3 regions of the Vibrio sp. A37 genome follow, and region 1 is predicted to be linked to each of the others. Evidence: predicted binding sites of a transcription regulator. Region 1 holds the regulator's gene; each other region holds the start of a gene.

What was found. Region 1 encodes PurR, which represses purine synthesis genes. Its sites were predicted from a motif close to TNANGNAAACGTTTNCNTNA; they were not measured.
Region 2: purT (formate-dependent phosphoribosylglycinamide formyltransferase) is a predicted target of PurR. The motif match lies at 4,136-4,155, and genes of this name have one in related genera.
Region 3: ACM2FC_RS05100 (NCS2 family permease) is a predicted target of PurR. The motif match lies at 2,240-2,259, and genes of this name have one in related genera.

What each region holds. Positions count from the first base shown of each region.
Region 1 is NZ_JBLNLI010000009.1:104,660-111,590, forward strand. Features, by position in the region: gene glgA (glycogen synthase GlgA) at 1-943, shown strand, start outside; gene ACM2FC_RS15995 (DUF7577 domain-containing protein) at 1,024-1,341, opposite strand; gene ACM2FC_RS16000 (TVP38/TMEM64 family protein) at 1,341-2,033, opposite strand; gene ACM2FC_RS16005 (TfoX/Sxy family DNA transformation protein) at 2,179-2,769, opposite strand; cyclic di-GMP riboswitch class I at 2,889-2,973, opposite strand; gene purR (HTH-type transcriptional repressor PurR) at 3,153-4,160, opposite strand; gene torD (molecular chaperone TorD) at 4,418-5,086, opposite strand; gene elyC (envelope biogenesis factor ElyC) at 5,242-6,045, opposite strand; gene cmoM (tRNA uridine 5-oxyacetic acid(34) methyltransferase CmoM) at 6,160-6,931, shown strand, end outside.
Region 2 is NZ_JBLNLI010000002.1:524,289-531,219, forward strand. Features, by position in the region: gene sbcB (exodeoxyribonuclease I) at 1-420, shown strand, start outside; gene ACM2FC_RS05960 (CidA/LrgA family protein) at 517-882, shown strand; gene ACM2FC_RS05965 (LrgB family protein) at 882-1,565, shown strand; gene cdd (cytidine deaminase) at 1,711-2,601, shown strand; gene ACM2FC_RS05975 (HD-GYP domain-containing protein) at 2,649-3,863, opposite strand; gene purT (formate-dependent phosphoribosylglycinamide formyltransferase) at 4,217-5,392, shown strand; gene ACM2FC_RS05985 (thiopurine S-methyltransferase) at 5,435-6,082, opposite strand; gene ACM2FC_RS05990 (RelA/SpoT domain-containing protein) at 6,474-6,931, shown strand, end outside.
Region 3 is NZ_JBLNLI010000002.1:331,718-338,648, forward strand. Features, by position in the region: gene ACM2FC_RS05085 (amidohydrolase family protein) at 1-654, shown strand, start outside; gene ACM2FC_RS05090 (DUF2986 domain-containing protein) at 769-939, shown strand; gene ACM2FC_RS05095 (5'-nucleotidase, lipoprotein e(P4) family) at 991-1,809, opposite strand; gene ACM2FC_RS05100 (NCS2 family permease) at 2,398-3,777, shown strand; gene ACM2FC_RS05105 (thiamine phosphate synthase) at 3,826-4,404, opposite strand; gene ACM2FC_RS05110 (hypothetical protein) at 4,456-4,680, opposite strand; gene ACM2FC_RS05115 (AEC family transporter) at 4,806-5,519, opposite strand; gene ACM2FC_RS05120 (Gfo/Idh/MocA family oxidoreductase) at 5,933-6,931, opposite strand, start outside.

The sequences.
Region 1 (6,931 bases):
TAACGCTGTATTTAAGGGTGTTTTTAGTTACGAAGAGCTCCATTGCTTGTTGGAGTTTCATTCCCGATTTGTCCCAGAAGCGGCCATCAGTTCAACGCATGTGACTATGCTCAAAGCAGGAGTGATGTCTGCAGACAAGATCAATGCTGTCAGTCCAAGTTACGCGGAAGAGCTTAAAACTGAGCTCGGTGGGCATGGGATGCATAAAGAGTTTAAAACTCGTGAGAAAGACTTAGTAGGCATATTGAATGGTTGTGACTACTCTTCTTGGAATCCGGAAACCGATGAATTCTTGCCACAACACTATTCTTCTGAAGTGAAGAGTATGAAGCTAGGCAAAAAACTAGCAAAAGCGACGTTACAAGATGAAGTTGGATTAAAGAGACGCGACGTTGCTATGTATGGCATGGTTTGCCGTTTGACGAGCCAGAAGGGTATTCACTATTTATTGCCGATACTCGATAAGTTTTTATCCCATGATGTGCAGTTGGTTATCGTTGGTACTGGTGACCCGATTTTAGCTAGCCAACTGAAAGAACTTTCCGCATTGCACGGAGAGAAATTTATTTTTATCGAAGCTTACAGCAACCGTTTAGCACACCTGGTTGAAGCAGGCTCGGATTTCTTCTTGATGCCATCTGAGTTTGAGCCTTGTGGGTTGAATCAAATCTACAGTATGGCCTATGGTACGTTACCAATTGTCCGTGGTGTGGGTGGATTAAAAGATAGTGTAACCGACTATTACCAAGATCGCGAAGCGGCAACTGGGTTTGTTTTCTATGAACCAACCCCTGTTGATTTACTTTTGACCCTTTTGAACTCTTTGTTGTTGTATACGCAAAATCCACAAGAGATGGAAAGGTTGCAGTCTTATGCAATGAAGCAAGATTTCTGTTGGAAAAATGCTGCGCAAGAGTACTTGGATTTATATCTTAGTGCATAGCAGATAGCAGATAGCAGATAGCAGATAGCAGATAGCAGGATGCAATTTATTAAGGCGCTTTTTGGCGCCTTTTTCTACATCTAGACTTCAATTGACTGCCCGCAATTCCAGCAAATAGCAAACTGTCCTTCGTTTTGCTCGTCACAGTGAGGGCATTTCCAATCCACTACATTACCTTGGGTTAGTCTAGATTGGTACTCTTTGATAATACTCGTGGCTTTGTCTTGGTGAAAAGGGTTGAGCAACCAGACATATGGCTCAGTATCTTCACCAAAAGGTAATTCACCTTGCAAGCCAAATAAACTTTCCCCTCTGACTTCACAGTCGACTCGCTCAGACTTTAAAAGCTCACAAACAAGGTGAGCTTCCGTAGGGTTTTTTGCCGTATAGAGCTTCATTAAGCACTGCCATTTTGTGTATTTGGTCCTAATTTAATTTTGGTCATGATCCACTTGGCTATAAACGGGAACAAGCCCAGTAACGCAAATGAACCAAGCACGATAGGAGATACTATGCCAGAAAGGCTATCGATTTGAGATAGCTGAGTCCCCGCATTTAGATATACCGCCGTGCCTGGTAGCATTCCAAGTTGACTGACTAGATAGAAGCGTAGAGTGCTTATAGGTGTTAATCCCATTAATAAATTAATAAGAAAGAAAGGGAATACAGGGATAAGTCTTAGAGAGAATAGGTAGAACGATCCATCTCTTTCAACGCCTTTGTTAATTGCGGATAACTTTTCACCAAACTTGCTTTGTACCCAATCACGAAGGAGATAGCGACTGCTTAGAAACGCCAGTGTTGCTCCAATAGTACTGGCAAAAGAGACCAAAATTAAGCTGTTCCAAAAGCCAAACAGGGCTGCCGCTAAAAGAGTAACGACTGCTGCGCCAGGAATAGAAAAAGCTGTGATAGCAACGTAAGCGAGGAAGTAAATCACTACGGCCGTAACAAAGTTATCGGAAATATATTGGTTAAGTAACTCTTGTTGAGCTTTTGCATTTTCTATGGTTAAGTACTGACCAAAATTGATACCAAGAAAAATAATCAGCAGGACTAAGATTGTTCCGATGATGAGCTTTTTATTCATTTGATTCTCCAGCAGCTACATAACTCTGTCTTTAAGAAGACAATTTGGCATTATCTGAGTATATAGACAGGAGCATAAAAAAATAAATTTCACCCATGTACAAAAAAACCGACATAAAGTCGGCTTTTTTATACTGAAGCTGAGGTTAAATTAACCGGCTTTGTAACTCTTCTTTCCTAGCTTGAGGAATGACGGACCAGTGCTTGCCTTGAATCGCTCCCTCTAAAGCCCACAGAAGCTCTAAACTCACATCAGTTGAATGAGTTTGTTTGATAGCTTTAAAAGCTTCAACAGAGCCTTTTTGCTCAAGTGCTTCCACAGATTCTATTCCTGCTCTTTTCAGCATTCTTTCGGTTGCTAGCCGAAGGTTAGGTAAGTCTTTTAACCTTGTCGGTTTGCCAACCGATTGAGAGACTTTCTCCTTCTGAGCAGAAAACCAAGCTTCTTTGGCACATTCAAAAGTTTGCTGTGGGTCTTTGTCCCAGTTATCCGGAAGAGCGAAGTACTTAGTGACTACAGGTAGCCCCTTTTTAGTGTATACGTAGGGTTCATATCCACGTGTTTTAAAGCTTTTCAATGCTTTATCATCAGCACGTATATGAAGTTTATCATTGGCGATAAGAGCGAACATTGTGTCATCAACAAATATTCCATAGCCACCGAACATAGAGCGAGATTTGATTCGTCCTAATGGCTCAAAGAGCTTCATTGAATCTTTTAAAATTGGTTTATCCATATCAACTAATCCCGAGCTTAGAGGATACGCACACGAAGGCATGCGATGAGTTTGAGACGTAGATGAACTACTATGCAGAAAGGTTGAATAAAAACTTTGGTTTATATTGCATAACGATCATCGGTAACCCCGCTACCTATTCTAAAAAGACTTAGGCCGGAAGCTTTGCGTCCCACTCTCTCAAGTGGTTTGCCTTGTGCGTATCATTATTAAGTCATTTAATAATAATTCAGATTTTGCGGAAAGGTTCACTTTTCTTGATATGAAACGTGATCTTGCTTCAGAGGGTGATTGTAAATAAATGCGAATGGATTTTAGGTTAAAATATGCGCTGAATTAAAATTCAGCGCATAAATACGATACATTCTGCCTATATATTTGGCTTATTTTCTGATATCTCTAACAGTATCGCGCTCGACTATCTCAGGTTGCATCTCGAACACGCGTTTTTCGTGTTTTTTATCTTTGATTCGTTCTAAAAGTATTTCGAACGCGTTTTTACCGACACGACGTTTAGGTTGGTGGATGGTTGTGAGTGGCGGAGAAAAGTATTCAGCTAGCTCAATATTGTCGTAGCCAATCACAGATATATCATCAGGAATGCGTATACCTTTTTGCTGAAGTCGGCTCATTAATCCCAGAGCCATGGTGTCATTGAAACAAAATACCGCCGTTGGCTTTTTGTCCATGACTGCAATCTTGTCTGCGGCAAGAACAGCGGTATCACACTCAAAGTTACCTTCTAAAATCCAATCATTGTTTACTGGGATATTTTCTTCGTTTAGAGCTCTGGTATAACCTCGGATGCGTTCTTGGCAGGCGGCCTTTTCTAGTTGGCCACTCAAGCAAGCGATATCTCTGTGACCTCTGTCCAACAGGTAGCGGGTAGCTAAATAGCCACCTTCTTCAGAATTATCGATAATTTTATCTGCTTGAGAACTTTCAGGTCCCCAGTCCATAATCACTTTAGGGATATCGGGGTGGCTATCAAGCATTTCCAACAGCTCTTCGGTGAGATCTGAGCACATAACCAGCATGCCATCGACTCGCTTTTCCGCAAGCATACGTATGTAATCTTTCTGCTTTTCGTAGATCCCGCCAGTGTTACATAAAATCAGAGTATACCCTTGTCGGTAACAATAGCTTTCGACACCATCAATGACTTCAGAAAAAAACAAATTAGTAGATTGAGTAACCAGCATACCAATTGTCCGGGTAGTGTTGCACTTTAGGCTCCGTGCTACAGCACTAGGAGCGTAGTTTAGTTCCTTGACCGCTTGCATCACTTTTTCTTGGGTCGCTTCGGCAACAAAACGAGTCTTATTGATAACGTGTGAAACGGTTGTCGTCGATACACCGGCTAAGCGTGCAACATCTTTAATGGTGGCCATAACGTGCTGTCCTGTTAGTTACTACCTACCTCAGCTCCAGAAGTAGGCAGAAAATTTAGTTGTAAAATGTTCTAAATAAGGCCTGCCTAACTCACTTTTTCAGAAAGTTTGGCAGGCCCTACTAGGGTGTGTTGACCTTTCGAGGTTAAATTTTGTTCAATTTTAAGGCTTTTAATCGATTGCGTTGTTATTTTGTAGTGATTTAGCGCTATTGGGCGAACAAAAACCTACCTTACTAACATAATGTGGTTATTTTGTCACGAATTTCGCCCTACAGTGTCGGGTGAAGCAAGGTATTCGCAGTCTAATTCTAGAAAAGAAACTAACAGGCGAGTAAACGCTGCATAAAAGCCAAAATTGTCTTTTGCGTTTACTTGCTCTCGAAAATCATACATCCAAGAGAGTAGATAGCTGCGGATAAAGGTTTCTTGTTCTTTTAAAGCATTTTCAAGGTGTGGGAGCTGCTCGAGTTCATTTGATCGGATAATGAGGTTTCCTAAAAAGTCCAATATGTTAGAAATATGATCGGCGGGCTCATTTTGAATTTGGTCGAGAGTAATATTGTGCGATTGCATTATCTTGACGATTTCCTGTGCGGAAATCTTGTTCGCAGGATTGGCCATATTACGATAACTTGAAGCGCAGGCAGAAATTGCGCGTTTGTCTGAACTTAAAAAAAGATCATCAAAATCTGACGATAGCTGAATTTGTGGGTCATCCATTAGAACTATTTTGTCGATGCAGTGCAACAGGTCATCACTGGGCTCAGTAAGGACTGGGACATCACCTAACCCTTCAATAAATGTTCTGATCTGTGAGCTTCGATATTGCTCTAACTCTGCGTCAGATAGTTCTTTAATGAATATGCTCGAAATCCACCAATATATTTCTGCGCGTTTATCGTTAAATGCTTTTAAGTCGATCATGCTTGCGTAAATGTTCCGTTCATGCTTTTAGTGTAATCAATAAATGGGAATCTGCTCGCAAATTGATGTATTCTTATGTGTGCGGTGAGGGGAAATACAGTTGTTCGACAATAAAGGAGAAGCGTTGAGCCCACTCTAAAAGCAGGCTCACGAGATTATTGTTCTTGAGTATTCTGGTTGGAAGAGCCAGCAAGATCTTTAGAAACCCAGTCACGCATTGATTGCCAAATTAAACCTAGGCGTTCATGCCAATAGATTTCAGTTTGTTCAAGGTACTTGGCCTTTGGCGTATATTTATCCCAAGGTTGAGAGATATTTTTATGTGCTAGGAAGTTGGTTGGAGCTGGGAGAGGATTCAATCCCACGGAATGAAATTCGTTTAGAGCCCTTGTCATATGACTTGCGGAAGTGACTAACACTAGCCGCTTCTGTTTGACGAAAGCCGCGGCTTGACGTGCTTCTTCCCAAGTGTCCTGAGCCGTTTCAAGCAAGATGATATCGGATTTTGGAACACCCAACGCAAGCGCCACTTTTGCCATCATTCGAGCGTTGCTTACTTCTGAACCGGCCGCATAACCGGACAAAATCAATTTTGAACCAGGATACATACGCATGATGCGTATACCTTCTGCAAGACGCATTAGTCCAGTTCTACTTAGTTCCGAAGTGGGTGGGATTTGATCATCAACTACGTGACCGCTCCCTAGTACCATGACATAGTCAACAGATTCGTCGACAGGGAAAAAAGCCCCATGTTGTCTTTCTAATGGCATTAAAAGGCGGCTTGAAACAGGTTGGAAAGAAATTAAAAAGATACCTGTTAGGGAAAATAAAACAATTAAGCAACCAGTTTTACGTCTGGTAGTAAACATAATTAGCATTAGGCCTAAAAAGCCAAGAATTAGCATGGCAGGCAAAGGCATTAGCATTGAAGAAATTAATTTTTTCAGCACAAACATTCTCAAATAGTCCGAAAAATCATCAGTTGATTACAAAAAAGAAATAAACCTTCTTTATTCCTACCGTTCATATGACAGAATAGCAGCACGATTAGCTATCATAACGTACCGACTGTGACTCAAGACCGCAATTTCGACGATATTGCCCACAAATTTGCAAAAAATATATACGGATCAGATAAAGGAGAGATCCGTCAACACATTGTTTGGCAAGATCTTCTCAGTATTTTAGATGTATTGGAAGCCCCAAAAAAATCTCTGCATGTGCTTGATGCAGGGGGAGGGCTGGCGCAGATGTCGCAAAAGCTTGCTAAACTCGGACACGAGATTACACTATGCGATCTATCATCTGAGATGTTGCAGTTGGCAAAAAAAGATATTGAAAAGTGTGGGCTCCTAGATTCCTACCGCTTTGTCCATGCTCCGGTTCAATCCATTTCAGAGCACCTAGAACAACCTGTCGATTTACTGATGTTTCATGCCGTCATGGAGTGGCTTGCAGAGCCAAAGTCTGCACTGAGCACAGTTTTACAACAAGTCAGGCCAGGTGGGGTCGCTTCTGTTATGTTCTATAACCATCATGGATTAATATATAAAAATGTCACCTGTGGAAACATTCCTCACATATTAGAGGGAATGCCTCATAGAAAGAGATTTAAGCTGCAACCACAGAAAGGACTCTTACCAGAAGACGTCTATCAATGGATAGAGGAACAAGGATTCGAGATTTGTGGCAAATCAGGGATTCGCTGTTTTAGCGATTACATAGGGAATATGGAATACATGGGTGACTATCAATTCGAAGACGTACTAGCGCTCGAACAACAATTGTGTAGAAAAGAGCCCTACTTATCCTTGGGCCGATACATACATGTATGGGCTAGGA
Region 2 (6,931 bases), on a different contig from region 1:
ATTCGTCAACATCCCGAAATTAGAGAAAAATTGACCGAGCTATTTTCACAGGAAAGGCAATTTGAAAAGTCTGACGATGTTGATACTAAACTGTATGACGGATTCTTTTCTCCAGCAGACAAAGCTTCGATGGAGGTGATACGAAGTACCGAGCCCAACAATCTTGCTGCTCTTGATATCTCGTTTAAAGATAATCGTATTGCTCCATTGCTTTTTAATTATCGTGCTCGTCATTTTAGCTGGAGCTTGAATATAGAAGAACAAACTAAATGGGCCAGCCATTGCAGGGACTATTTTGAAAGTCATCTACCAGATTATATGGTTAACTTAGAAAACCTTGTGCATGATCATGAACAGGATCAAGCAAAAATGGCAATTTTAAAATCAGTGTATCAATACGTCGAACAGCTGACATCATAAAAACTTTGTTATATAAAACACCGGCTCTCAACGTTTATAATTCACCTGTAGAGTTGGTGCCAATACAAAGTTGGCTGTTTGAACAAAGCGGTTTATATGTTTTTAAATATTCTTCAGTACTTAATCTCTTTCATACTGATCTTTATCTGCCTATTCATTGGCAAAGGAATACAATCCTTTATGGGCGTCTCCGTACCCGGCAGCATCTTTGGTATGTTGATATTGTTTGCGCTTTTGGCAACAAATGTTGTTCCAGTGAAATGGGTCAAGCCTGGCGCGAGCCTATTTATTCGTTATATGGTCTTTTTATTCGTACCTATCAGCGTTGGTCTAATGCAGCACTTCGATGTATTAATAGATAGCGCTCTACCAATTTTAGCCAGCACGCTCGGTGGCACATTTATAGTATTGGTGACCTTAAGCGTTACCCTTGATCGATTGCTGAAAAAAGAGGCAAAGTGATGTGGTTTGTATTAACTGTCGCGCTGTATGTTGTTGCTAAGTGGATCAGTAATAAAGCTCACTCTCCCTTTTTGAACCCGTTATTGCTTAGCGTTGCAGCTATCATCGGTATACTGATATTTTTTAATATTCCATTTGAACGCTACTATTCTCAGAATGAATTTGTCACCTTTTTACTCCAGCCTGCTGTTGTCGCACTGGCTTACCCACTTTATGAGCAGCTTCCTCAAATTAGGAGAAACTGGAAAGTCATACTGCTGACTTGTACCATAGGCAGCGCTATGTCAATGTTATCTGCGACCGTATTAGCGGCATACTTTCAAGCAAATTCGACGCTTTTAGCCAGTGTTGTTGCCAAATCGGTGACCACCCCTATCGCTATGGTAATTTCAAGCCATTTAGGTGGAGAGCCGGCCATCACAGCAATTTTAGTGCTTATTGTCGGCCTGTTCGGCTCCATCATCGCTTACCCTGTATACTCAATTCTAAACGTTACTCACCCTATTGCTCGGGGCCTAACCATGGGGACAGTGTCACACGCTCTTGGTACTGCGACTGCTGCAGAGAAAACAGAAAATGACGCAGCATATAGCTCTCTGGCACTGGTTATATGTGGGATTATCACTTCTATATTAGCCCCGGTATTTTTTTCATTTTCAGTGTGGTTAAGCCACTATTTCTAAAAACTTCAGGAGTAACCCTGAAATGTGTGACATCACTTGTAAATTGCAATATTTAACTTTTTTGCATAATTTTTAGTGATTTTTATCACACTTTATTTTATATAAGCACATAAAATAAAGCTTCGTATACGTCACAGGATTTGAAATGAATAATCGACTTCAAGAAGCACTCAAAAAAGTGCCGCAGTCTATCGCAAAGTATTTGTCACCCATCATTCTTAACGAGAGTTTCTCCGGAACACTTTCTAAACAGCAATTCAATGAAATGCTGTCGTTATCCCAATTGTCAGATGAAGAATTACGATTGGCTTTGCTTCCCTTAGCAGCAGCGTACTCTTATTCTCCAATCTCTAATTTTCATGTTGGAGCAATCGTGCGAGGCTTATCAGAAACCCTTTACTTTGGTGCTAACATTGAGTTTTTGGGCACTCAGTTAAGTCAATCAATTCACGCTGAGCAATGTGCGATTAGCCACGCTTGGATGAAAGGTGAAGATGGAATACTTAATGTAACGGTCAACTACAGCCCTTGTGGTCACTGTCGGCAATTCATGCGTGAGCTGACAACATCAACCAAACTAAAAGTACAACTGCCAGAAAGAGACGAAATGTTACTGGAGGAATATTTGCCAGATTCATTCGGACCAGAAGATCTTGGGGTAACTATCGGCCTTATGGGGGATAAAGATCATGGTAAACAAATACCTGACAACGACGATTTGCTTGTATCTCAAGCTTTAGCTGCTCTCAATAAAAGCCATTCCCCATACAGCGGTAACCTAAGCGGCGTGGCTTTAAAGCTGAACGACGGAAATATATACAAAGGTTCGTACGCAGAGAACGCGGCTTTTAACCCTAGCCTTCCACCGCTTCAAGTCGCACTAATTCAAGTTCTAATGGATGGACGCAGTTTTAAAGACATTCGGTCCGCTGCCTTAATAGAAATGACCGAAGCAAGTTCAAGTCATTTAGCGGATACACAAGCGACATTAGATGCTCTGAACCCAGACGTTCCGGTTTCATATATTTCGATCTAAATTAGAGCGTACTGGCCTTTTGCGATGGTTTTTCGTCTTGCTTTCTATTATTTGTAGTAAGGCGAAATATCAACTTCTAACGCTGAAGGTGCAATAGCACGTTCTATAGATGCTTCATGCTTGCTAGTGTCGACGTAATTTACATCGATAAAGTGTTTATATTTACGAGAGTACACGCATTTGACTTGTGGCTCTAACGGATTAGTATCATTGCGATCCCATACAATACCTACCCTACCGTCGGACAACTCCACAACCGATCCTACCGGGTAAATACCGATACAATTAATAAACTTATACACCAAGTCTTTATCAAGTTGATGAGGACTCATATCCAACATAATTTTAAAAGCTTCAGCAGAGCTTACCCCTTTTTTGTAACACCTATCGGCGGTCAGGGCATCGTATATATCAACGATAGTACTCATTCGACTATGGAGTGGAATTTGACCACCGGAGAGTGCGTCAGGGTATCCCGAACCATCCAGTTTTTCATGATGCATTAGACAAATATCTCGGGCTACTTGGCTAAAGCCTTCCACTTTGGCCAAGATCTCTTTGGCATAAATCTGATGCATTTTCATCTGCTCAAATTCTTCTGCAGTAAGCTTGCCCGTCTTGTTTAATACTTTGTCATCTACCCTTATCTTGCCAATGTCATGAATGATTCCGCCAATAGCTAGCTGTTTAAGCATTGCTTTGTCCATCTGCAGGTGCTTACCAAAACTAACGAGCAAACAGGACACATTCACAGAGTGTTCTAATAAATAGCTGTCTTTATTTCTCAGTGCTGTTACACAACGAATAGCATCCGTATCAACTAACGCCAGATCGACAATGTTATCTGCCCACGCACTGGCGTCTTCTGCTAACGTAGTTCGTCTTTGAAACGTATTGGTTAGAAGCTTATGAGCAAGATCTCTTGCGTGATCAACTAAGACTTTTGCTTTCTTTTGTTGGGCGTCTCTAGAGGCAAGTTTACGTTTTTCTCGAATTTCTTGAAGTGATTGACGTTCAATGGGATCAACGAGTTGAATTGGTCGAACATCAATTTCACACTTTGCGCATGAAAGTTTTTTGTCAACCCAAGCGAATTTTATACCGTTATCCATTAGCTTTTTAATGGAAGTTGGACAATGTACTCTGCCAGCATTAGCGAGAGTGATATTTTCATTCTCTTCAATTGCTGTAACAAACATCCCTACACTTAATTGTTCTATAGATATCCTTATCGATTTTGCTAATTCAAAATCAACACGCATCTAATGTCTGCTCCTATCCCATGACATCTTGTACTTTTTACATTAATGAGAAATATAATTCAACTTTTATTGATAAAAATATTAAATATAATGTGATATGGCCAACCGCGTTATGAACGCAAGTTGATATTTGTATACCCACTCAATACAATTTTTATTAAGATAATTCGGTAGCACTGACTTAACTTAAACCAAACTCCCTTAGGCCGGCTTAATTCTTTATTTTCTAATAAAATAAGGAATTTACAATGTAAAGCTGATATAGACCACTAAAAAGCAAACGTTTGCTTTTTCTCTATCTTCAAGTATTATTTAGCACCTAACCATTATCCATATTAGGTACAAGGTTTTATATGTTTGGTACCGCTACGACTTCAAGTGCAACTCGTGTTTTATTATTAGGCTCTGGAGAGCTAGGAAAAGAGGTCGCAATCGAGTGCCAAAGGCTCGGACTCGAGGTTATCGCGTGTGATAGGTATCCAAGTGCCCCTGCTATGCAGGTTGCGCATCGCTCTCATGTATTCAACATGCTAGATGACCATCAACTCCGTAACGTTATCGAGCAGGAAAAGCCAGATTTTATCGTGCCTGAAATCGAAGCTATTGCAACCGATGTATTGGTCGATTTAGAGAAGCAAGGCTTAAATGTTGTACCATCAGCAAAAGCTGTAAAACTGACCATGGATCGCGAAGGTATACGCAAACTCGCCGCAGAGGAGCTAGGGCTTCATACCTCCCCTTACCGATTCGCCGACAGTTATCAAAGCTTCGCGGAAGCCGTTGAAGGTGTTGGTTTACCTTGTGTTTGCAAACCAGTAATGAGCTCTTCTGGTAAAGGTCAAAGTGTCATTAGGACACCTGCAGAAATCAGAGCTGCGTGGGAATACTCTCAGCGAGGGGGCCGAGGTACTGCCGGAAAAGTCATCGTTGAAGGATTCATCGATTTCGATTATGAGATTACTCTACTGACGGCCCGTTCAGTAAATGGCGTACATTTTTGCGCTCCTATCGGTCATAGGCAAGAAGATGGTGACTATCGCGAATCTTGGCAGCCACAAAGTATGTCAGAAAAAGCTCTAAATAAAGCCCATCATGCAGCAAAACTCATTGTCGATGCGTTAGGCGGCTACGGTATCTTTGGCGTCGAGTTGTTTATTAATGGCGATGATGTGATATTCAATGAAGTGTCTCCACGCCCACACGATACAGGCTTAGTTACCCTCATTTCTCAAGATATGTCTGAGTTTGCTATTCACGTTCGAGCGTTCACTGGCTTACCAATTGGAGCCATTAATCAGTTGGGTAGCTCCGCTTCAGCTGTCATTCTTGGAAATGGCCAGTCGAAAAACATTCGCTACCAGGGGCTAAACCATGTTTTGGAAAATCCTGTTTGCCAGCTACGCTTATTTGGAAAGCCAGATATTGATGGTCAGCGCCGACTTGGTGTTGTGCTGGCGAGAAAAAACTCTATCGAGTTAGCGATAGAAACTGCTGTTAAATCTGCTAGCAAAATAGATATTCTATATTAAACTGCTATTCCCCAAGCGAAGCAAAGCGCTTGGGGTAGAAAGCTAGCTTTCAATTAGCCAAGCTTCCTCAGCAAATCGGCTTAATCCCTTTTGCTTGACTTTAGGGTGGCTTTCATCAGCATCATCTCGATACAAATGCGTAACTTTTAGTCCTTCAAATAGTTTTTCTACTTCTGCTTGAGGCACACTAAATGGAGGGCCTGACATCTCTGACTGACTATAGTCTAATGTCACCAGCAAAATTCTACCTTCTGGCTTCAATAGAGAAAGGAGCCTAACTACATATTCTTTTCTCATTTCTTCAGGTAATGCAATCAGAGCAGCGCGATCGTAAACAATATCCACTTTCTCTATTGGTGCGGTAAAGTAGTCTCCAGTATAAATAGAAAGTTCGTCGAACTGGTAAAGCTCATGTTGACCACTAACAGGAATTACTGTTGGCGTGTAAAAGTGCTCTGCGAAAAATGAACGAACTGCCACCTGACTAAGTTCGACGCCCTGTACTGAATCATGACGAGAAGCCAACCACACCAAATCTTCAGTTTTACCGCAAAGTGGAACAAATACTTTATCACCTCTAGCTGGAGACGTTTTCTCCCAGTGGTTAATTAGAATAGGGTTGACTTCATTGAGGTGAAAACCAATCTGATTTGACGCCCACTTGTTGTGCCAAAATTCTGGATCTTTCATTATTAAAGGCCTTTTAGACTTATTGTGATTGTTGTTACGTAGCCGGATGGACTTCGTGGCATAACTATACTTTTTAATTGCTTAGATTACACGAACTGAGAGCGTGGTTACAGATTGTTACAGCCTTCTTATGAAGCTAAAGATTTTGTTCATTTTCCATTAATCTCTCCATCAATATACTTTCAAATGTAGATTAAGGAAGCAGGCGCAAAGACAAGTTCGAAGTTGTGATAGCTCGCATACTTTTAAAGTATTTGCTTTGCTCATGGTTGAATTCCACTTCTTAACGCCCAATTTCATATTTGTTAACTCTTGATTTGTTTGTGCTGAAAACCTTTATAACTTTTTGTTGTCACATTTTTATTCAACACAGCGAATTTGAGGAGAGTGAATGAGTTTTATTTTCCGTACTACAGCAATCATGTTGCTGTTGCTGAGCCGAACGTCTGCGTTTGCTGCGCCTCCGACTCCTTCAGGGAGTGAACAATCTAGACTGTCAAACCAGCAACAAAATGAAGTTTGCTCCAAACGTTTCAAGCATTGTTTAAGCGGCCTTTATGGCATATCCAGTACCGAACAAGCTTCGGTGATTCAACCTTACAATGATTTTGACCTCTTATACAGCCACGCAACTAATGCCCAAAAAGAACTGGAAATACTTTGTGCAAGTGCCGCCCTACTCACAGGAACTGACGCTATATTTTCAGGCACAAAATCGAAACAACGCGCGCTAAACAAAATAAATCATGAATTAGGTGGCAACGTCGAAAAAATTACCGACTTGGCGAGAGCAACAATTGTTGCGAATGATGTCTCTAGCCTAGTTGAAGTATATGAAGCCCTGAGCCG
Region 3 (6,931 bases), on a different contig from region 1:
AGCGTTTATGGCAACGACAACCGATTGCATTTAGATGCACTTCGTTATTTGAATAACAATGGCTATAACTATAAAGGTGTTGCTGTTGTTGACGCGAATGTATCAGAGCGAACTTTAGATGAGTTGCAATCTGCTGGTTTTTGTGGAGTACGAATGAATCTCATGTTTAAAGGAGGGCTCGATTGGCGAGAAATCGAAAAGTTAGCTCCTCGCCTCGCTGAGCGTAGTTGGCATCTGCAATGCCTCATCGATGTATCGAGATTCAATGGGTTATATCAGAAGCTTAAAGCGCTACCTGTCCCCGTGGTGATTGATCACTTTGGTCAACTAACAACTGAAAGAAAGGTGAGCGACTTAGGCTTTCAAGAGCTACTAAAGCTCATGTGTGAGGGTAAGGTTTGGACGAAATTGTCTGCTCCATATGAGCTCTGCATGCAAGCTCCTCCGTACGAGGAGGTGATACCTTTTGTTCACGCTTTGCTTGAAGCCAATCACGAACAATGTGTATGGGGCTCCAATTGGCCTCATCCACGAGTAAAGTCAAGAATGCCTAATGATGGGGACTTACTTGATAGTTTGTGGCATTGGTTGAGGGATCCGGCATTGTATCAGAAGATACTTGTTGATAACCCGAGTCGACTTTACGGATTTTAATTTTATTGCGCACAACGTCGTTACCAAGAAGAGTGAATTGCCGTTAAATTTGCGATCCTTGAGAAAACTCTATATCCTCGTTGGCCATTTTTAACAATATGTGGCTGTCTACATATGAATAGAAAAAAGAAGATAAATCAAATTCTTAAGAGTAAGCAGAAAAAGAAAAATGCGAAGCTGCATAAAAGCAATAAGCCTAAATATATCTCGAAAGCTGAGCGTGAGAAGATGGCATTGGAGCAAGAAAATGTTGAAAATGGGAATAGTGAAGAAAGTGTTGAATAGTCAAAGGAGTGACCTCCTTTGACTGAGTGTGACTAACGCAAAGAAACGATTTTATTTGCCATCCCATGCGTGTAGTGCATCGTGACGTACTTTACTTTTGCCTGCATTATCTAATTTGAAGTAGTTTTTCGCCATACCGCCTTCCCATCCGCCATAGGTTGGGTTTGGTAGAACAATGTAGCGAGTGCCATACAGCAATTGATCATCTTTTACATGTTCACGACGATCTTTATTTGATTTGTGTATGACTTGAGAATCAAAGTCGTCTAGGTTATCACCTATGAGCATTACAATCTTATAGCCTTCGCCTGTAATTATGTTACGGCGGGCTTTCTTGTCTGAGGTCGTGGTTTTTAAAAGTACCGTTTTTTTGTTTACTCCCGCGAAGCCAAGTTTTTCGAGGTTTTTCATGGTTTCTGTTAGGCTAGATTCAGAACGGTTGCTAACATAAAATACTGTGCCACCGTGAGAGTCCACATACTTTGAGAATGCTACAGCGCCAGGAATGGCTTTTGCTTTGCCAGCGTTTTCCCATTTACTCCAAGTTTTAGAGGAGTATCCCTCACCATTTTTAATTTGCCATGCCGCATAAGCGCTGTTATTTATCATGGTTTCGTCGAGATCAACGACAACAGCAAGCTTTTCGTTTGGCTTAGCTTCTTCTTTAAAATGGTCGAATGACATTCTAGCTACGTTAAAAGCTTGGTAGGCTAGCGCCTGATATTCTCCAGATTGTTGCACCCAATCGACGGCTAATACTGCTTGATTTTGTAGTTGAGCACTTGTCACTGGCTGCTCTTTGGCTGCAACTTGCCATGAAGTAGCAGAAATTATTGCTGTAGCAATAACGGCCAAAGCTGTTTTTTTCATTTTACACTCCCGTAAATAACGTCGAGGATCGTCCCAAGTAAACCTGAGTATGGGTTAATCTAATGAGATAAATGCCCATTCAAAGTAAAAAATATATATAAACGTAATATTTCGTTATCAAATATTACGTGTGCATTGTCGATTAACTCCATTCCGAACTGCAAGCACGACTTCAAACGGGTTTTCGCAATTGAGATCACGATCTCATGAGAGTAAAGGTTGCACATGTTGCAACTATCTGAGATGTGGAGCCATTTATTTGATGGATGGTAAAGCGATATGGCCTAAAGGTGAGTGAAAAAATTGGTGAGTTATTTAAAAAATCATACGAACCGGCAATTTTGATTAATTGTTTTTAAAACAAATAGATAAAAAATGCGAGTTAAATTCACAGAATTAAATCTCGATAATCTTTGATCTAAAGTATTACAAACGCAAACGTTTGCTGTATGCTGTGCCGCTCTAAAATCTTATACGTTTTGTGAATGGTTAAATGTATGTGAATTAAGTTTGATAATCAGTTTTATCAACACCCAACATATCCACTTCACAAATAAATTGAACAGGTATTCCTAAGGAACTATCAACATGTCTGAAAAGACCTCATTCACCCAAAAGCAAGCTTCACAGGGTGGCAGCGAAAATCACATTAGTGGTTTTGATAAGTTTTTTAAAATTACCCAACGTGGTAGTAACGTAAAACAAGAGTTTGTTGCTGGGTTGACTACGTTTTTAGCGATGGTTTACTCGGTTATAGTCGTTCCGAATATGCTGGGTGCAGCGGGCTTTAACCAAGGTGCAGTATTTATTGCTACTTGCTTAATTGCAGCATTTGGTTCTTTAGTCATGGGGTTGTGGGCACGTTTGCCGATGGCAATTGGTTGTGCAATTTCGCTGACGGCCTTTACTGCCTTTAGCTTAGTTTTAGGGCAGGGCGTCAGTGTTCCTGTTGCTTTGGGCGCGGTTTTCCTAATGGGTATTGTCTTCACCATTATTACCGTTACCGGCATTAGACAATGGATTTTGAAGAACTTACCTTTTGGGGTCGCGCATGGAACAGGAATTGGTATCGGCTTATTCTTACTGTTGATCGCGGCTAATGGGGTTGGTCTAGTAATCAAAAACACAGAAGCTGGCTTGCCAGTCTCACTAGGTCATTTCACGTCATTCCCTGTCATCATGTCGATTGTTGGGCTAGCGGCGATCATTGGTCTAGAAAAACGTAAAGTGCCTGGTGGTATTTTGCTTGTGATAATTGCGATTTCGATTGTAGGGCTAATATTTGATCCAAATGTGGTTTATAAGGGTTTGTTCGCAATGCCAACATTTGGTGGAAAAGATTCTTTATTTGGTAAGCTGGATATCATGGGCGCTTTATCGCCGGTGGTTATTCCAAGTGTACTCGCTTTGGTTACCACTGCTATTTTTGATGCAACAGGTACGATTCGCGCTGTCGCTGGCCAAGCGAATCTATTAGACAAAAATGGGCAAATCATTGATGGTGGGAAAGCTCTTACTTCAGACTCCATGACAAGTGTTGTCGCGGGGCTTGTCGGTGGTGCTCCTGCTGCAGTTTACATTGAATCTGCTGCTGGAACTGCAGCTGGTGGTAAAACAGGCTTAACAGCAACCGTAGTCGGCGTACTATTTTTGTTTATGCTGTTTTTATCACCTGTTAGCTATTTAGTCCCTAGTTACGCTACGGCACCCGCCTTAATGTATGTTGGACTGTTAATGTTAGGCAATGTCACCAAGCTAGACATGTCAGATTCAGTGGACGCTTTGTCTGGCCTAATTTGCGCGGTGTTTATTGTCCTAACCTGCAATATTGTAACTGGTATCATGTTAGGGTTTGGTTCACTAGTGATTGGTCGTGTTATTGCTGGTGAGTGGAAGAAACTCAATGTTGGCACCGTTATCATCGCCATTGTTCTAGTTGCATTTTATGCAGGTGGTTGGGCAATTTAAGCCAACCACTTGACTTAACCTATCGCCCACAGAATCCTGTGGGCTTTTTTATCCGGCTATATTCCAAAATGCTCTTTTTGCAGCGACACCGTGTGCACCATTACTTAATGCGTCTTGATAGTGACTAATATCTAACCCGCCCAATGCGTAAACTGGCAAATGAGTTTGGCTTGCAAATTTCGAAAAAGTGCGCCAACCCATTGGTATTCCGCGTGGACTGCTTGGGGTTTTAAATATCGGGCAAACTATTGCTATGTCAGCAGATAGGCTTTCTGCCTTCGCTAATTGTGACTCAGTATGGCAGGCGATAGAAAGTAACTTGTCACCCTCTATTGGCCGAGAGGAGTATTTTTCAGCTTCAAAGCTTGGAAGGTGAATTCCATCTGCCCTAGTTGTCTCTAGTAAATCCACTGAGCCATTAAGAAGAACTTTAGCATCATAACGATGAGCAAGCTCTATGACTGGATGGGCAAGTGTCAGATATTTGTCTATAGAAAGATTTTTTGAACGTAGCTGAATCAATTTGATTCCATGGTTCAAACTATTTTCTAACCCTTTCAGATACTGATCCAAATCTGACTCAAAATCTGGTGTGATTAAATAAAGATTGAGCTTATCGTATGTCATAGCTAGCCTACTTTGAGTAACGATTACATTTTTTGATTATCACTTAAAGCGCTAGCTTAAACTGCTTGCCGCTTCCCAGCAATGCATCTCATGCTTTAATACTTGAAGAAAAGTGTTTTGGGGCAGTTCAATGTCTATTAAATGATGAATTTGTTTGTCTACCATACTTTCAATTTGCTCAACGAGCTCTGTAAATGCTTCGGAAGCCCAATGTTGTTCACAGTCACAGTAAGCAGTAGGAAAAGGCGCATAGTTTTTCCATGACTGATTGAACACTCGATAAAGGTGTCATGACGGGCTCCTTATGAAGAAGTATTTCTGTCGGAGCCCAAGAGTATATATATGCTCGATACTGAGGTTAAATAAGTAGTTTGTATGGTGAGTAAGTGATTAATTAATGATTATACCCAATACGTTAATGCAACCGGAATGACAATGATGGTCATTAGGGTAGAAATCAATATTACACTGGCTACATTTGGGGCTTCTTCTTTTCGGTAGATCGAAACCCATAAATAAGTGCTAGCAGCTACGGGCATCAAACCTTCCAGTATAAATACTCCTCTGGCGATCCCTTCAAATCCAAATATCGGCAATGAAATCCAAGTAATAAAGATGCCCGCAATTAAGTGATAGATCGCCAGTCCAGCTCCCAGCTTTAAGTTTCCCAGCTTCATTGTCGATAGGCTGTGACCGAGCGTCAGTAGCATTAAAGGGATAGCAAGTCCGCTTAATATATTAAGCCCTGAAGCTATAGGCTTAGGAAAATGCGTATTGGTTAGTAACATAGCGACAGAAATAACAACCGAATAAATCACTGGGCTAGTAAGTAGTTGTTTTAATGTAAAGTTACCAGAGCTAATCCATCGTCCAACTGTAAAGTTAAATACCGTCACTGCGACAACAAGTGCAAGCCCATATATCAAACCTTTTGGGCCATAAACCAATGCGCAAATTGGCAGTCCTGTGTTGCCCACATTACTTAAACTAAGTGGTGATAGGTAGGTTCGAAATGATAGGTTTGTGCACTTTAATAATATTGCAGTAAGAGCTAAAAAGACGAAAATGACCCAAACACCAGACAATAACATTTTAAAAAAAATGTCTAAATCCACATTCTTTCCGACCAGATGAGCAAGTATGAGCGAAGGGTAGCCAACATTTGCCATGATACTTGTGACAACTTTTGTATCAAAAGGCTTATTAAATTTTCCGAGTAAAAAACCTACAAGAATACATAATAGGACAGGTAATATAATGTTTAGAATATGATAGAAAATATGTTCCATAAAAAGCCCATGTCTAAATACTTACGGCATCGGTCGCATGACCAATAAGCTAAATTGTCGATACAAAATATCGTTTAGGCTAAAGAGTCGTGCTGATTCTGTCCAGTTAGTTAAACTTACGAGTTGGTTAGTTTTTCTAACGAAAAGTTAGGTGGGAGGGGAAATATAGGGATGAGGTAGTTTATAGCAAATAACACGAATTTTTTCAATCTTATTCATTTTATGTATGGCTTTTAAAGCTAAAAAGTCAATTTTTTATATGTTGATTTGTTAGCAATGGTTTCTAATAGGTGGATCACAGATAAAGTTTGCTCTCTTGTTACAGGTTCAGCTGCGTCACCATTGAGCCAATCTTTAAAATCAATATAAAATTGAGTGTAGTATTTATTTATTGGCTTTATTCGCTCTGTCTTATTTGTAAAATAAATCTTAAATAAACGATCTTCAGTTTCATTAGCGAAATTTTTGTTGTTTGGGTAAATGCCTTTTTTTAGATATCTTTCTTGCTGATCGATATCGAACTTAACCGCAGTCGCATTTAATGCGTTGATAATCCAACGCGGTGGGTCGTTCACGATGAGTTGTGAATGACGAATACGAATACGGGTATTGCCATAGATGAATTTTAGATCGTAGTAATCTTCAGGGTGTGTGTCGTCCATTCCTTTGCCATCACCGAGTAGATAGTTTACTTGGTTACACACATCAGAAATAACTTGGTCGGGTTGACCAAATAAGGCAACGATTTGGTCAATGAAATGTACAGCATGGCCAAAAACACTACCATCCACACGGCTACCTCGAACAAGTGCTTTATCTGGTCGAAAATGTGTGTGATTCGACTCTATTTCAAGCAAAGGGCCAATTTCCGGAGTATTTAAAATTTCTTTTACAGTCAGAAAGTCGCTGTCGTAACGCCGATTCTGATAGGGCGTAATTTTGAGGTTTTTCTCTGCGGCCAAATCATATAACTCGGTTGCTTGCGAAAGGGAGTTGCAAAATGGTTTCTCTACAATAACGTGTTTGCCAGCGAGCAAGGCTAATTTTGCATACTCAAAGTGAGAGTGTGCCGGCGTCGTGACACATATGATGTCGGCATCACTTGTGAGTAAGCTATCTATATCATCAAAGCGTTTAATGTCTTTATACTTTGGGTAGGGCATTTCGAATGTAAGCCCATTACGGTTGTAGTAGCCAATAACATCAAATTCATCACAATGGTCAATAAATGGCAGGTG